2 regions of the Niveibacterium sp. COAC-50 genome follow, and region 1 is predicted to be linked to the other one. Evidence: riboswitches for the same ligand, from Rfam matches in the RefSeq annotation. Region 1 holds a riboswitch; the other holds the start of a gene.
The links. A riboswitch is a leader RNA that binds a small molecule or an ion and turns the genes downstream of it on or off. The one in region 1 is predicted to bind cobalamin.
Positions count from the first base shown of each region.

Region 1 (7,885 bases):
GCCTGCACCACCCTTGTCTCGCCCGCAGTCAGCGCCAGCACGAGCGCGTGCTTCGCGTCGCTACCTCCGTCGAGGCGGTGTTCGCCTGCAGGCACGTCGACCACGATCACCCGGCCAGCTTCAAGTGCGCCCAGGTTGCGCCCGTCAAGGGCTAGATCCGGCCGCAAACCTGAGGCGATTACCGTTGCTTGGCGGAACACAACAAGGCGCGCCATGCCCTCGCCCAGTGGAGACTGGCGACGCGCGCGAGCATCGAAGCGATCGGCGGCGTCGCACTGCTGGTCTATCGCGTAGTGCAACACGCCCCATGTGGCAATCACATCGCCAAGCGTGCAAGCGGTCAACATCGCGGCAAGCACAAAGCCAGCAATACCGAGTGGCGCGACGCGAAGCATCGTTATCCTTGGCGGCCCAGCACCTCACGCAGCGCGGCAGTGCACAGGCGGATGTTCTCGACCCGCGCGCCGTAGCCCATCACGCCGATACGCCACACCTTGCCCGCCAGCGCGCCGAGCCCTGCGCCGATCTCCAGCCCGTAGTCGTTGAGCAGCGCCGCGCGCACCGCGGCGTCGTCCGCCCCGGCCGGAATGCGCACCGCGTTGAGTTGCGGCAGGCGCGCGTCAGGGCGCACGACGAATTCGATGCCCATCGCTTCGAGCTTGTCGCGCAGCATCTCGTGCATCGCGCGGTGGCGCGCCCAGGAGGCTTCCAACCCCTCTTCGGCCAGCATCACCAGCGATTCGTGCAGGCCGTAGAGCGGGTTGACCGGCGCAGTGTGGTGGTAGGTGCGCTTGCCGGCGCCGGACCAGTATCCGAGCACCAGGTTCAGATCCTGGAACCAGCTCTGCACCGGGTGCTTGCGCGCCTTGAGCTTGGCCACCGCGCGCTCGCCAAAACTCACCGGCGAGAGGCCTGGCGTGCTCGAAAGACACTTCTGGCTGCCCGAGTACGCCGCGTCGATGCCCCATTCGTCGAGCAGCACCGGCACGCCGCCAAGCGAGGTGACGCAGTCCATGATCGTCAGCGCATCGTGTTCGCGTGCGATCTGCGCCAGCGTGGCGGCGTCCGACAGTGCGCCGGTGGAGGTTTCGGCATGCACGAAGGCAAGGATGCGCGCCTGCGGATGTGCCTGAAAGGCCTTGCGCACCTTGTCCGGGTCGACCGGCGCGCCCCACTCGTCTTCCACGATCACCGGCGTGCCGCCGCAGCGGCGCACGTTCTCGGCCTGGCGGCCGCCGAACACACCGTTGACGCACACGATCACGGTATCGCCCGGTTCGACGAGGTTCACGAAGCAGGTTTCCATGCCGACCGAACCGGGCGCGGAGACCGGGAAAGTCAGTTCGTTCTTTGTCTGGAAGGCCCAGCGCAGCAGGGTCTTGAGCTCTTCCATCATGCCGCTGAAGGCCGGGTCGAGGTGGCCCACTGTGGGCAGCGCCATCGCCTGCAGCACACGCGCCGGGACATCGCTCGGGCCGGGGCCCATCAGCACGCGACGAGGCGGGTGGAAGGAGGTGATCTGCGGCGCGCTGCGGTCCATGTAGGGCTCTCCGACGGGTTCTGATGAGTCGCCGATGGTGGTGCCGCGGGTGCGGGCTGGTCAAGCCCGCAACAACCCTAGTTCACGCCGGCTCGGCCACTGCGCGGCGGTGGCCGCGGATCGCTGTGGGCGCAAAGCCGAAGCGACTGCGGAAACGTAACGCGAAGCGGGACGCGGACTCGTAACCGACCGCCTCGGCGATGCGCGTAACCGGCATCGCGGTGGATTGCAGCAGCTGCATTGCACGCGTCATCCGCACATCGACCAGCAGTTCGCTCAGCGCGGTGCCCTCGGCCGCCAGGCGGCGGCGCAAGGTGGCTTCGCTGATCGCCATCGCAGCAGCGATCTGGTCGGTATTCCACGCGCGGCCCGGCTCGGCGTCGAGCAGGCCGCGCACCCGCCGCACGAAGGACGGCGGCGGTGCCTCGGCAAAACGGCCGCCGTGATGCGCGAGCCACACCAGCAACTCGGCCATGCGATGGCGCGCAACGCCTTCAGGCACCACGTCGGGCTGTGCGATCGCATCACGCGCATGCAGGCAGGCGTTGGCAAACGCATCGCCCTGCGGATGGATCGCCAGCACATCGCGGATCGGCGGCGCGTCGCAAACTTGTGCGGCGAGCAGCGCCGGTTCCCACACCAGCCAGAAAGCCTCGTAGTGGCCATCCGGGCCAACGCGGTTGGTCACATCGAAATGCTGCCCGCCGGCAATCGCCAGGGCCTCACCAGCGTGCAACACGCAGTCGCCACCGGCCCAGCTGAGCGCTTTCTCGCCGTGCGTGATGAAGATCAGGATCGGCGTGTCGATGAACACCCGCGCAAAACGCAGCGCCTGGCGCTGCACGATGCGCGCGGTGCTGCCGACGCCGGGGCGGGTATGGATCTCGGGGCTCATGGATTGCGTGGCGGGCGGTGATGCCCGCCAGTGTCGCCGATCCGGGCCGCTCAGCGCCCGCCGGTTGCCTTCAGCGACGCGCGGCCGAGCGTCACGCTGCGCATCATGAAGCCGAGCATCGCCGGCGTGGCGTGCGCGGGCAGGTCGAAGCGCTCCACGCTCAGCGCATGCACGGTGACGATGTAGCGGTGCGTTTCACCCACCGGCGGGCAGGCGCCGAGGAAGCCGGGCTGGCCGGTGTCGGTGTTGAGCTGCATCGCGGCCGCCGGCAGCTTGCCCGCTGCGCTGCCGGCGCCGGCCGGCAAGGCGCTTGTGTCGGCCGGCAGGTTCGCGACCACCCAGTGCCACCAGCCTGAGCCGGTCGGCGCATCGGGGTCGTACACCGTCACCGCAAAGCTCCTGGTGCCGGCGGGCGCGTTGTCCCAGCGCAGATCGGGCGAGACATTCCCGCCGCTGCAGCCGAAGGCATTGGCGTACTGCGCGGGCGCCAGCTTGCCGCTCGCGAGCGCATCGCTCTTGAGCGTGAAATCGGCCGCGCTGGCCGGCATCGCGATAAGGGTGGCAATCAGGGCGAGGGATCTGAGTTGCATGGCAGGCTTCCTTGCAGGGTTTCGGTGTCATCAGTATCGGCACTGAGCAGGGCGCCGTGCGTGCCAAGTCGATCGATTTCGGTGCCGATCCGATCACACGCGCCGCGCTCGCCGCCGCCACGCCGTGCGGGTACACTCAGCCCTTACAGCAGCAGGTGCCCCGATGGCGTTCGCCGGAGGGGTGAAACGGGAAGCCGGTGCGCCTTCGGGCCATTCCGGCGCTGCCCCCGCAACGGTAAGCGAGTGAAGACGCGGCAAGACGCCACTGTGGCAACACGGGAAGGCGCTGCGTCGGTGCCAGCCGGCACGCTCGCAAGCCCGGAGACCGGCCTGATGCTGACAGCGGGCATTGCGGGTGGGCGATGCCGCGTGAGGTGTATCCCCTTGCGCGAGCTTCCCTCCGGCCAGCCCGTTCGTTCCCGATGTGGCGCGGGCGTTGCGCTGCCTCGGGGTGTTGCTATGCGACCGTGCCGGCCCGCCGTGGCCCCGGTCCGCTCCGAAAGGGTTATTCGATGCTCGCACCCGCCCGCCGTCCGCAACTGGCCATCGCCACCGCACTCGTTCTGCTGATGACCGCCAGCCGTGGCCATCACCTTGCCTCGCTCGCGCACCTGCCGGGCGCATCCTGGGCCGTGTTCTTCCTCGCCGGCGCCTATCTGCGCCCGCGCTCGGCGCTGCCTGCCCTGCTCGGCCTGGCCTTCTCGCTCGACTATGTCGCGATTGCCTGGCAAGGCGTCAGCGATTTCTGCGTCAGTGCCGCCTATGTGGCACTGATCCCGGCCTACGCGGCACTGTGGGGTGCCGGCCGGCTGTACGCCGCGCGCCACAGCGACACCGTGCGTACCCTGCCCTGGCTGGCGGTGTGCGCGCTCGGCGGGGTCGTGATCTGCGAACTGATTTCGAGCGGCAGCTTCTACTTCTTCTCCGGCCGCTTCGCCGAACCAACGCTTGCGGTGTTCGCGGAACGGCTGGCGACCTACCTGCCGGGCGACCTGGGCAACGCGGCTTTCTGGATCGTCATGGCGACCGGTGTGCACGCCTGCTTTGCGATGCTGGCGCACACCGCGCCGCGCGGGCAGCGCACATGAGCCAGGCGCAGCAAGGGCGCACGCAATGAGCACCCTGGCCAGCGTGGTGCTAGCGCTGGCGCTCGACGCACTGCTTGGCGAGCCGCGGCGCTGGCATCCGCTGGTCGGCTTCGGCCGGCTGGCGCAGGCGCTTGAAGTGCGCTGCAACCGGCAGGGCAATCGCCTTGGGCGCATGACCGGTCTGCTCTGCTGGGCCGTGCTGGTGCTGCCGCCGGTGGCGCTGTGCGCGCTGGCCCTGCCTGCCCCGGCCGGTACGCTTTTCGGCGCGCTGGTGCTGTACTTCGCACTCGGCGCACGCAGCCTCGCCGAGCACGCCCGCGCCGTCGCCGAACCCTTGCTGCGCGGCGAGCTGCCGGCAGCGCGGCAGGCCTTGTCGATGATCGTCAGCCGCGACACCACCGCGCTCAGCGAATCCGGTGTCGCCGCCGCGACCTGCGAATCGGTGCTGGAAAACGGCAACGACGCGGTTTTCGGTGCGCTGTTCTGGTTCGTCGTCGCGGGGGCGCCGGGGGCGCTGCTGTTCCGCCTGGCGAACACGCTGGATGCGATGTGGGGCTACCGCACGCCACGCCTGCTGCACTTTGGCTGGGCCGCGGCGCGGCTGGACGACCTGCTCAACCTGATCCCGGCGCGGCTCACCGCGCTGGGCTATGCGCTCGCCGGGAGCTGCGCGAACGCACTGCATTGCTGGCACACCCAGGCGGCCCGACACGACAGCCCGAACGCCGGGCCGGTCATGGCAGCCGGCGCCGGTGCATTGGGGCTGGCGCTCGGCGGCCCGGCGGTGTATCACGGAAAGCTGGAGCACCGCCCGACGCTGGGCCGTGGCCGCGATGCCACGCCGGCTGACATCGACGCGGCGTTGCGCCTGACGCGCCGCGCGCTGCTGCTGTGGCTCGCGGCAATCACACTGGGAGGCCTCATTGCGACCCGCATCGGCACCTGAGTTGGCGAGCCCGCACGGCGGACGCTTGCGCGAAGCCTCGCGCCGCTATGGCATTGCGCTCGACCAATGGCTGGACCTATCGACCGGCGTGAATCCGGTCGCCTGGCCGGTGCCGCCGCTGCCGTTGAGCTGCTGGCAGCGCCTGCCGGAAGAGGACGATGGGCTCGAAATCGCAGCCGCGCAGTACTACGGCAGCGAGACGCTGCTGCCGGTGGCGGGCTCGCAGGCCGCCTTGCAGGCGCTGCCCTGGCTGCGGCCGCACGGCGCCGTCGGCGTGGTCGGGCCGAGTTACGCGGAGCACGCCGCTGCTTGGCTGCGCGCCGGGCACCATGTTGAGGACGTCGAGCCGGACACGATCGACAGCCTGCTGCCGGCGCTCGACGCACTGGTGCTGGTCAATCCGAACAACCCCACCGGCGAGCGCTACCAGATCGGCCAGCTGCTTGCCTGGCACCGCCAGCTGGCAGCGCGCGGCGGCTGGCTGGTGGTCGATGAAGCTTTCATTGACGCCACGCCGGCGGAAAGCCTGGTCACCCATGCCGGCATGCGCGGGCTGATCGTGCTGCGCTCGCTAGGCAAGTTCTTCGGGCTGGCGGGCGCCCGCGTCGGCTTTGTCTTCGCCGACGCGGCCCTGCGCGGCCGGCTGGCACATCTGCTGGGCCCCTGGGCCGTCAGCGGGCCGGCGCGGGCTGTGGCAATGCTCGCGCTGGGCGACCACACATGGCAGGCAACCCAACGCCAGCGCTTGCCGCAACAGGCCGAAGCGCTGCGCGCCCTGCTCGCGCGCCACGGCCTGCCGCCCACCGGCTGCAACGCGCTGTTCCAGTGGGTACGCACTGAGCATGCGGCGGAAATCGCCCACACGCTGGCACATCAGGGTGTGCTGGTGCGGCGCTTCGACTACCCGGAAAGCCTGCGCTTCGGCCTGCCGCCCGATGCCGCCGGCCTCGCCCGGCTCGATCTCGCGCTCGGCCGCGCGGTGGCAGTCTTAAGTCTCGCTTAAGTCGGCTTCAGTCGGTGTTAAGTCTCGCGCCTGCAAGATGCAAGCGCGTTGAACACCAACGAACCCAACCGATCAGGAGTGATGACCATGAAGAAGCTGCTTGCTGCCTTGTTTGCGATGACCTTTGCTGCCGGTGTGTTCGCCGCCGACGCCGCACCTGCGCCGGCCGAGAAGCCGGCTGCTGAAGCCGCCAAGCCGGCCAAGGCGACGAAGAAGAAGACCAGTCACAAGAAGACTGAGAAGCCCGCCGCCGAAAAGACCGAAGCGGCCCCGGCCAAGTAATCGGATCAACAGACCAGCACCCGGCTCGCGCTGGACGAGCTCCGCGAGCCGCGGAAAACCCCTTGAATTGAAACGGAAATCGGAACCATGAACATGAAGAAGCTGTTAGCTGCCCTGTTTGCGATGAGCTTTGCCGCGGGTGTATTCGCCGCTGACGCTGCCCCGGCCCCGGCGGAAAAGCCGGCCGCCGAAGCAAGCAAACCCGCCGCCCCGGCAAAGAAGAAGAGCACCAAGAAAAAGACCAAAGCTGCCCCGACGACCACCGACGAAGCCAGCAAGGCTGCGCCGGCCAAGCAGTAACCCATCCGGCCGCCCTAGCGGCGGAGGGGGAGAGTTGGGCTCCGGCAACCTGCCGGAGCCCGTTTTTTTTGGCGGCGCCTGAACGATAATCGCCGCCACGAAAACCGGAAGGGACGAGCTGGATGCGCGTGTTGCTGGTGGAAGATGATCCGATGGTCGGCGATGCAAGCCGGCTGGGTTTGCTTGCAGCTGGATTCACCGTCGACTGGGTGCGCGACGGGCGCGCCGCCGAGTTGGCGATCGAAGCCAACGAATACAGCGCCGCGGTGCTGGATCTGGGGCTGCCGAAGATTGACGGCATGTCGCTGCTGTCGCATCTGCGCCAGCAGGACAACCGGCTGCCGGTGATCGTGGTCACGGCGCGCGACGCGGTGTCGGACCGCGTTGCCGGCCTCAACGCCGGCGCCGACGATTACCTGACCAAACCCTTCGACCTGGACGAACTGGTCGCCCGCCTGCGCGCGCTGATTCGGCGAAACAGCGGCCGCACGCAGCGCGTGATCACCTGCGGCGCGATCGCGTTCGACACCGAGGCACGCACCGTCAAGCTCGATGGCGAACCGGTCACGTTGTCGGCACGCGAGCTGTCGCTGCTCGAAATCCTGCTCGAAAAGCCGGGCGCGGTGCTGTCGCGCGAGAAGCTGGAGGAAAAGCTCTTCGGCTGGGGCGAGGAGCCCTCCTCCAATGCACTTGAAGTGCATCTGCACAACCTGCGTCGCAAGCTTGGCGCCGATCGCATCCGCAATGTGCGCGGCGTGGGCTACAAGGTGGTCGCGTGAGCGCTCCGCGCTCGATCCGTGCCACGGTGCTCGGCTGGCAGCTGGGCGCGATGCTGCTGCTCGGATGCGTCGCGGTGCTGGCCGCCTACACGCTGGCGGTGCGTTCGTTCGAGACGCTGCGTAACCTGGAACTCGCACAGATCGCCGACGCAGTCGCGCGCCACGGCGTGGAGCCCGACACCGACGACGACGAGCAACCGGGCGACTTCCTCAGCCAGGTCTGGAACGCCAACGGGCGGCTGGCCTACGCGAGCCACGACCCGGCGGTGCCGAAGCCGAAGAAGCTGGGCGAATTCGATTTCCTGTACGACGACCGTTCCTGGCACGGGTTCGCGCGCACTTACGGCGGTCAGACCATCCTTGTCGCGCGCGAGGCCGGTGCACGGCGCGAACTGTTCATGCGGATCTCGCTGCCGATGCTGACGGTGCTGGCCGGCCTCGCAACCCTGCTCACGGTATTGC
Region 1 covers NZ_JABCJM010000002.1:728,242-736,126, reverse strand. The annotation lists gene HH302_RS10875 (hypothetical protein) at 1-395, opposite strand, end outside; gene HH302_RS10870 (alanine--glyoxylate aminotransferase family protein) at 398-1,540, opposite strand; gene HH302_RS10865 (AraC family transcriptional regulator) at 1,623-2,435, opposite strand; gene HH302_RS10860 (YbhB/YbcL family Raf kinase inhibitor-like protein) at 2,486-3,025, opposite strand; cobalamin riboswitch at 3,162-3,374, shown strand; gene HH302_RS10855 (hypothetical protein) at 3,538-4,113, shown strand; gene cbiB (adenosylcobinamide-phosphate synthase CbiB) at 4,139-5,059, shown strand; gene cobD (threonine-phosphate decarboxylase CobD) at 5,037-6,062, shown strand; gene HH302_RS10840 (hypothetical protein) at 6,150-6,344, shown strand; gene HH302_RS10835 (hypothetical protein) at 6,432-6,644, shown strand; gene HH302_RS10830 (response regulator) at 6,767-7,423, shown strand; gene HH302_RS10825 (ATP-binding protein) at 7,420-7,885, shown strand, end outside.

Region 2 (7,885 bases), 700 kb from region 1:
CCGCCGCGCCCGCATCACCCATCAGCCAGAACAGCATGCCGCGCAGCGCACGGTCGGGACTGAGTGCAAGGAGCAGCGAAACCAACGCGCCGCAGCCGGACGCGACCACCACGCCCGTCAGCAGCAAGCGGGTTTGCGTCCTGCTACCGGAACCACGCGCGATGCCGAACACGGCAAACATGCTGAGCAGGGCACCGGCGAGCGCCGCGCCGTCCACCCAAGGCGTGGCGAGCCCCAACAGCAGTGCCGACAGCGCGCCGACCGCCGCGCCACCGGAGATACCCAGCACATAGGGATCGGCCAGCGGGTTACGCAGCAGCACTTGCATCAGCGCACCCGACAAGGCCAGCAGGCCGCCGCAGCCGAAGGCAGCCATCGCACGCGGCAAGCGCAGCTGCGCCACCACGGTGGCGGCCATGTCGTCCGGCTGGCCGCGCAGCGCGTCGAAGATCGCTCGCGGCCCCGCTGCCACCTCGCCCGCGGCCAGTGCAGCGAAGAACGCCGCCAGCACCACGGCAGCGAGGCCAAGCAATACGAGCAGCACGCGGCGAGGGCGCATCGGCGAACGAGCGATTGCGATCGAAAGGGTGCTCATTGTCGCGCGCCCCGGCCCACCAGCGAAATGCCTGCGCTCAGCGGGTGCTGAAACGCAGGCCCGCGAAGATGCTGCGTCCGGCTGTGCCGTAGCCGCGCACCGTCTCGTACTGCTCATCGAACAGGTTGTCGAGCCGCACTTCCAGTTGCGTTTGCGGCATCAACTTCCAGCTCGCGACGAGATTGACCAGGGTGTAGGCGTCGAGCTTGTGCAGGTTCGCCGCGTCGTCGTAGCGATCGCCGACATAGCGCACTTCGACGCCGGCACGCCAGGCATCCTGCACATAGCGTGCGTTGAACGCCCCCTGCCACTCGGCACGCCTTGCGAGTTGCGTATCGGTATCCGGGTTACGCGCATGCAGCCAGTCGAGCGAGCCATCCACGACGAAAGCGCCAAAGGTATTGCCCGCTTCGGCGGTGACGCCATCCAGCTCGGCGTGCGCAATGTTTTGTGGCGTCCAGGTCTCATCCAGCGCGATCTGGTCGCTCACACGGTTGCGGTAAGCGGTCAGCGATGCTTTGGCCTCGCCCGACTCCCACACCACGGCCGTCTCCACGCTGCGGCCCTGCTCGGCCTTCAGGTTGGGATTCGAGTAGCCGGGGTAGTAGAGGTCGTTGAAGGTCGGCGCGCGGAACGATGTGCCACCGCCGACGCGCACTCGCCACGCCTCGGCGAACTGCCAACCCCAAGCGGCCGTGCCGGTGGTATGCGCGCCGAATTGCGAGTTGTCGTCGCGGCGCACGTTGAGCTGCACGCGCTGCGCACCGTAGTGGGCGCTCCAGCCAGCGAACAAGGCATTGATCGTGCGGGACTGATCAAAGCTGCCTTCAGCCTTGGCCTGCTGCTGCAGCCATTCGGCGCCGAGCATCAGGCTGCCCGGCCCGATGCGGACATCGTTCTGCCACGACGCCTGGTCCTGCTCGGTGCGGAAGGTCATGCCGGTCGGATTCCACATCGCGTAGTCACGGCTGTCGTCCACCGAGCGACCAAAGCGCAAGGTGCTGACCCAGTTCTCGGCGAAGCGATCACGCAGGCTTGCGCCATAGCTCGCCACCTTCACGTCGGTATGCGAATCAAAACCGATGCCGCCGTCGTACCAGCTGCGGCCGTTGTTCTGCAGTGCGGTCAGTTCAAGCGCGTGACCGTCGGCGATCTTCCAGCCGAAATTGGCCGCGAAACTGTTGCGGCGATAGCCGTCGTCGTCCGGGTCGTAGCTATAAGGCTGCTTGACCGGATCGTTAATCGCCGAATAGCCGTTCGTCTCCTGATGCGTCACGCGCAGGCCGCCGCTGAACGCGCCGTTCTTGCCCGACACCCCTGCCGCATACTCCTGCGTGCCGTAGGTGCCCACGCCGGCAAACGCATCCGCCGCAAAGGGTTCCGTCGCGCGACGGGTGAAGATCTGGATCACGCCACCGATCGCGTCAGCGCCGTAGAGCGCCGAAGCCGGGCCGCGGACGATTTCAATACGCTCGATATCGTCGAGCGACAGGTGTTCCAGCGACGCGCCACCGCTGGTGGCGGATCCAATGCGCATGCCATCGACCAGCACGAGGCTTTGCGACGCACTCGCGCCGCGCACGATGAGGCCCGCCGTCTTGCCAGGCCCCCCGTTGGAATAGAACTGCAGGCCGGGCTGGCGGCCGAGGAACTCGGTCAGATCGGCGACGCCGGCACGGGCGATTTCTTCGCGGCCGATCACTGTCACGTCGGCGAGGGTCTCGGCGATGCGCGTCGCTTGCCGCGTGGCGGTGACGACGATCGTGCTGCTGGGAATATCGTCCGGCGCGGCAGCGAACGAAGGTACGGAAAACGCCGCGAGAACGGCGGCGGTGACGGGGCAAACCCGAAGGCACTTCATTTAGAGGCAACTCCCTGATCGTCCGCGCACGCGACCCCGCGTGCCGGACATGGCACACGGACAGCGCAACGGGGAAACGAGCAGGCAGGGCGCAAAGCGCTCAGGCTGATCAACCGACACCCCGCGGCCTGTCCTCCAGCGCAAACACCCTGCTGACACAAAGGCGCTTGCGGATGTCTGACGGGCCGGTATCCGGGCTTGCGAGCGGGCGCATGTGCGCCGGCCCTGCGTCGCCTTCCCGGGAACAATCCCAGTGGCCGATGACGCCGGGCTCTCGCCTACCGTTGCGGGGGCAGCACAGGAATAGTCCGCATGCGGACGCACCTGTTTCCCGTTTAACCCTGGCGCGCGACACGCCGGGGCACCTTTCAGACGAAACTCCGGCCGCAGCCGGAGTAAGCGCGGCAGTTTAACATTGCCGCTTTCGCGTCGCAGCAAAGGTTTCTCCGATGATCGAACTGGTACTCGGCGGTGCGCGCTCCGGCAAGAGCCGCCACGCAGCGCAACGGGCCGCCGCCGGCGCACTGCCGGTGACGCTGATTGCCACCGGGGAAGCGCTCGACGAAGAGATGCGCACGCGCATCGCGCGCCACCGGGCCGAACGCGACCCGCGCTGGAAGACCATCGAGGCCCCGCTCGACCTGCCACGCCAGCTGATTGTTCAGGCCCGCCCCGGCAACTGCGTGATCGTCGACTGCCTGACGCTGTGGCTCAGCAACCGCCTGCTCGCCGCGCCAGACGACGCCGGCGATGCCGCGGGGGAAGCTGCGGCAGCCGAGCTGATCGCAGCACTCAATCGCTGCGGCGGACATGTGATCCTCGTCTCGAACGAAGTTGGCCTCGGGCTGGTTCCCGAAACACCCCTCGGGCGCGCCTTCCGCGACGCGCAGGGGCGACTGAATCAGGCAGTGGCCGCGATGGCGCAGCGCGTCGTGTTCGTTGCGGCGGGTTTGCCGCTGGTGCTGAAGGGCTGAGGCAAGCGCCAAGCGCACGCTTCACCCGGCGCAAAGGCCGAACCGCCCCTGCGTGCTAGCATCCGCCCCCTTCTGCCCGCCCCGGAATTCGTCCGCCATGTACGCCGATATCACTTCGCCCGACACCGCGCTGAGCGCGGCACTGCAAGCCCGCATCGACGGCAAGACCAAGCCGCCGGGCAGCCTGGGGCGAATCGAAGCGCTCGCGGCGACGATGGGCCTGATCCAGCAGAGCACGTCGCCCTCCGTGTGTGCGCCACACATCGTCGTGTTCGCCGGCGACCACGGTGCGGCAAAGGCGGGCGTGTCGGCCTACCCGCAGGATGTGACCTGGCAGATGGTAGCCAACATGCTCGCTGGCGGCGCGGCGATCAACGTGTTCGCACGCCAGGCTGGCATCGCGCTCTCCGTGGTCGACGCCGGGGTCGCACGCGAGCTTTCCGATCTGCCCGCCACCGGAGCAGACGGCACCCGTTTCGTGCGCGCGAAGGTCGCCGCCGGCACCGCGAACTATCTCGACACCACCGCGCTGAGCAACGACCAGCGCGACACCGCGATCGAAGCCGGTGCGCGGATCGTGCGCGAGCTGGCGGCCGCCGGCTGCAACACGATCGGCTTCGGGGAAATGGGCATCGGCAACACCGCGAGCGCATCACTGATCACCGCCGCCCTCACCGGCGCTCCGCTGGCCGACGTGATCGGACGCGGCACCGGGCTCGACGACGCTGGCCTCGCACGCAAACACGCGCTGCTGGCCCAGGCTTGGCAGCGCGCTGGCGCGCCCCGCGATGCGCTGACCGTGCTGGCAGAGTTCGGCGGCTGCGAGATCGCGATGATGGTGGGGGCATTCCTTGAAGCCGCGCGGCAGAAGATGACCGTCGTCGTGGATGGTTTCATCGTCACCAGCGCCTTGCTGGTCGCCCATGCGCTCGCCCCCGCGGTGCGCGACTACTGCGTGTTCGCACACCGATCGCAAGAGCCGGGTCACACCACGCAGCTGGCGCACCTTGCTGCGCAACCGCTGCTCGAACTCGATCTGCGGCTCGGCGAAGGCACGGGCGCGGCGCTCGCGATACCGTTGCTGAAGACGGCTTGCGCCATGCTGGCCGAGATGGCGAGCTTCGAATCGGCTGGCGTGAGCGGAAAGTCCGCATAGCTGCGTGAGCATGCTGCGCTGGAATCTCGAACTCTTCTTCACTGCGCTGGGCTTCTTCACGCGCATCCCGGTGCCGCGCTGGGTGCCGTATTCGCCTGAGCGGCTGAACCACGCGGCGCGCTGGTTTCCGGCGGTGGGCTGGGTCGTCGGCTGCGTTGCAGCCGCCAGCTTGTGGCTTGCGGCGCAGGCATGGCCGCTGCCGGTCGCGGTGCTGATTTCGATGGCGATATCGATCCGCCTGACCGGTTGCTTCCATGAAGACGGCCTCGCCGACGCCGCCGACGGCCTGGGCGGCGGCTGGGAGAAGGCGCAAGTGCTCGCGATCATGAAGGATTCGCGGCTCGGCACCTATGGGGCGGTGGCACTGGGTCTTGCACTGGCCGGCAAATTCGCGCTGCTATGTGCGCTGGGCGCCGACAAGGCAGCGCTTGCCTTGCTCGTAGCGCACCCGTTTTCGCGGCTGTGCTCGGGCAGCCTGATCCGACTGATGGACTATGTACGCGAGGATGCACAGGCGAAAGCGAAGCCGCTGGCGGTACGCATGTCGAACGGCGAATGGTCGCTGTCGATCGCCTTTGGCGCCGCACCCCTGATACTGCTCGCGCCGCGCCCGGCGCTGGCGGCCTTGTGCGCAGGCGGACTCATCACGCTGTGGTGGGCACGGGTGCTGCACCGCCGGCTCGGCGGCTACACCGGCGATTGTCTCGGCGCGGCGCAACAGCTGGCGGAACTCGCCTGCTACCTCGCCTGGACGGCGGCATGGACCTCCATCTGATTCGTCACCCGGAAGTCGCGGTGGCGCCCGGCACCTGTTACGGCGCCAGCGACGTACCGCTCGCTGCGCCAATCGATGCGGCCGTCGCGCATCTGCTCCCCCTGCTGCCGGCCGACGCGGCGCTGTTCGCCAGCCCTTTGGTGCGCGCGCGCCTGCTGGCCGAAGCGCTGGGCGAGCCCGTCATCGATGAACGCCTGCGCGAAATCAGCTTCGGCGACTGGGAGTTGCAGACCTACGAGGCGATCGGCAAGGCCGCGCTTGGCCGCTGGGCCGACGATCCGCTCGACCATCGCCCGCCCGGCGGCGAGTCGGCCTCCGACATGAGTGCCCGCGTGCTGGCGTTCTTGAACGAACTACAGGCGCAACGGCAGGGCGAGGCCGTCGTCATCGTTGCCCACGGCGGGCCGCTGCGCGTGATCGCCGGCCATCTGCTCGGGCTGCCGCCAGCGCGCTGGCTGACGCTCGATTTCGCCCACGCGCGCCTGACCCGCATCCAGGTCGAAACCTGGGGCACGACCCTCAAACTCTTCAACCGCTGACTGCGTGCTATCGTCGGCCCCATGCTGCTGACTGACCCGATTCCGCTTCACGAAGTACGCCGCGTGCTGGTGATCAAACTGCGTCACCACGGCGACGTGCTGCTTACGGCCCCCGTGCTGCGTGCGCTGAAAGCCCGCGCACCGCACTGCGAAATCGACACGCTGGTGTATCAGGAAACCGCGCCGATGCTGCAGGGCCACCCTGCCATTGCGCAGCTGCACGGCATCGATCGCAACTGGAAGAAGCTCGGCCCGCTCGGGCAGGCCGCGGCGGAGCTGGGGCTGCTGCGGCGGTTGCGCGCACGCAAGTATGACCTGGTGCTGCACCTCACCGACCACCCGCGCGGCGCTTGGATCGCGCGCCTGACGGGTGCACGCTGGGCCGTCGGCCCCGCCCGCCCGGCACGCGGCCGGATGTGGCGCAAGGCGTTCAGCCATCTGCAGGGCGAGCCGATGAACGCCCGCCGCCATACGGTAGAGCGCAACCTCGATGTGTTGCGTCGAATCGGCCTCTACCCCGAATTGCACGAGCGCGTGCTATCGATCCACCCCGGCGCGAATGCCGACATGCGTGCGGATGCGCTGCTGCGTGACGGCGGTGTTGAGGCTGGCCGCTTCATCGCGGTGCACCCGGTCTCGCGCTGGATGTTCAAGAGCTGGCCGGCAGAACACGTCGCAGAACTCTGCGGGCGGCTGCAACGCGCCGGCTGGAAGCTCGTCTTCACCTGCGGACCGGACGCCGACGAAAAGGCCTTTGTCGCACGCATTCTCGAAGCCTTGCCCGAACCGGCACTGAATCTCGGCGGGCAACTGAACCTGCGCGAACTCGCGGCCGTGATCGGTCGCGCCCGGCTGTTCTTCGGCGTGGATTCCGCGCCGATGCACATCGCTGCCGCGCAGCAGGTGCCTACGGTGGCCTTGTTCGGCCCCTCCGGCGAGCTGGAATGGGGTCCGTGGGGCGTACCGCACCGCGTGGTCAGTAGCCAGATCCACCCCTGCCGCCCGTGCGGCATCGACGGCTGCGGCGGCGGCAAGATCAGCGATTGCCTCGTCCGGCTGCCGGTCGATCAGGCCTGGGCTGCCGTGCAGGATCTGCTCAACGACACCGGCGGCACGCCGGTGGTGCACCTGCAGCGCGTGTGAAGCTCGCCCTCGTCCGCCAGCGCTACACCGCCTTCGGCGGCGCCGAGCGTTTTGTCGAGCGCGCGATTGCGGCACTTGGCCGCGACGACATCGAGATCACATTACTGACACGGCGCTGGAGCGGCGAGCCCGCTTCGAATCTGCGCCTGCGCAAGCTCGACCCTTTCCACATCGGCCGCACCTGGCGCGATGCGAGCTTTGCGCGCGCCGTGCAACATGAGATCGCCAGCAGCGATTTCGATCTGGTGCAGTCACACGAACGCGTGCCCGGCTGCGATATCTACCGCGCCGGCGACGGCAGCCACCTCGGTTGGCTCACGCATCGCGCACGTGCCCGTGGCCAGCGCTTTGACGCACGCTGGTGCGGCCCCTACCACCGCTACACGCTCGCCGCCGAAGCAGCGATGTTCCGCCACCCGAAGCTGCGTGCGGTAATCTGCAATTCGCGCTTCATCCAGCGCGAGTTGATGGACTTGTTCGGCCTGCCCGCAGAACGCTTGCCGCTGATCGAGAACGGTGTCGATCTGCAGCGCTTCCGCCCCGCGGGCGCCGACGAGAAGCGCGCCGCGCGCGTCATGTTCGGCTTGCCGGCGGATGCCGCCGTCCTTGCCTTCGTCGGCTCTGGCTTTGAGCGCAAGGGGCTTGCCGCGGTCATCGAAACCCTGCCGAACGACGCCCATCTCGTGGTCGCTGGCAAGGACAAGAGCGAGCCGCACTACCGGCGCATGGCGCAGCGCCTGGGCCACGGCAATCGGGTGCACTTCCTCGGCCCGCAGCAAGACGTTTCACCGATCTACCGTGCCGCCGACGGTTTCGTCTTCCCCGCCGTCTATGAACCCTTC
Region 2 covers NZ_JABCJM010000002.1:31,801-39,685, forward strand. The annotation lists gene HH302_RS07605 (FecCD family ABC transporter permease) at 1-595, opposite strand, end outside; gene HH302_RS07610 (TonB-dependent receptor domain-containing protein) at 633-2,456, opposite strand; cobalamin riboswitch at 2,622-2,840, opposite strand; gene cobU (bifunctional adenosylcobinamide kinase/adenosylcobinamide-phosphate guanylyltransferase) at 2,906-3,430, shown strand; gene cobT (nicotinate-nucleotide--dimethylbenzimidazole phosphoribosyltransferase) at 3,528-4,586, shown strand; gene HH302_RS07625 (adenosylcobinamide-GDP ribazoletransferase) at 4,600-5,361, shown strand; gene cobC (alpha-ribazole phosphatase family protein) at 5,346-5,900, shown strand; gene rfaQ (putative lipopolysaccharide heptosyltransferase III) at 5,922-7,043, shown strand; gene HH302_RS07640 (glycosyltransferase family 4 protein) at 7,040-7,885, shown strand, end outside.
Region 2: linked by a shared signal. The riboswitch ahead of HH302_RS07610 (TonB-dependent receptor domain-containing protein) and the one ahead of HH302_RS10855 (hypothetical protein) in region 1 are both predicted to bind cobalamin.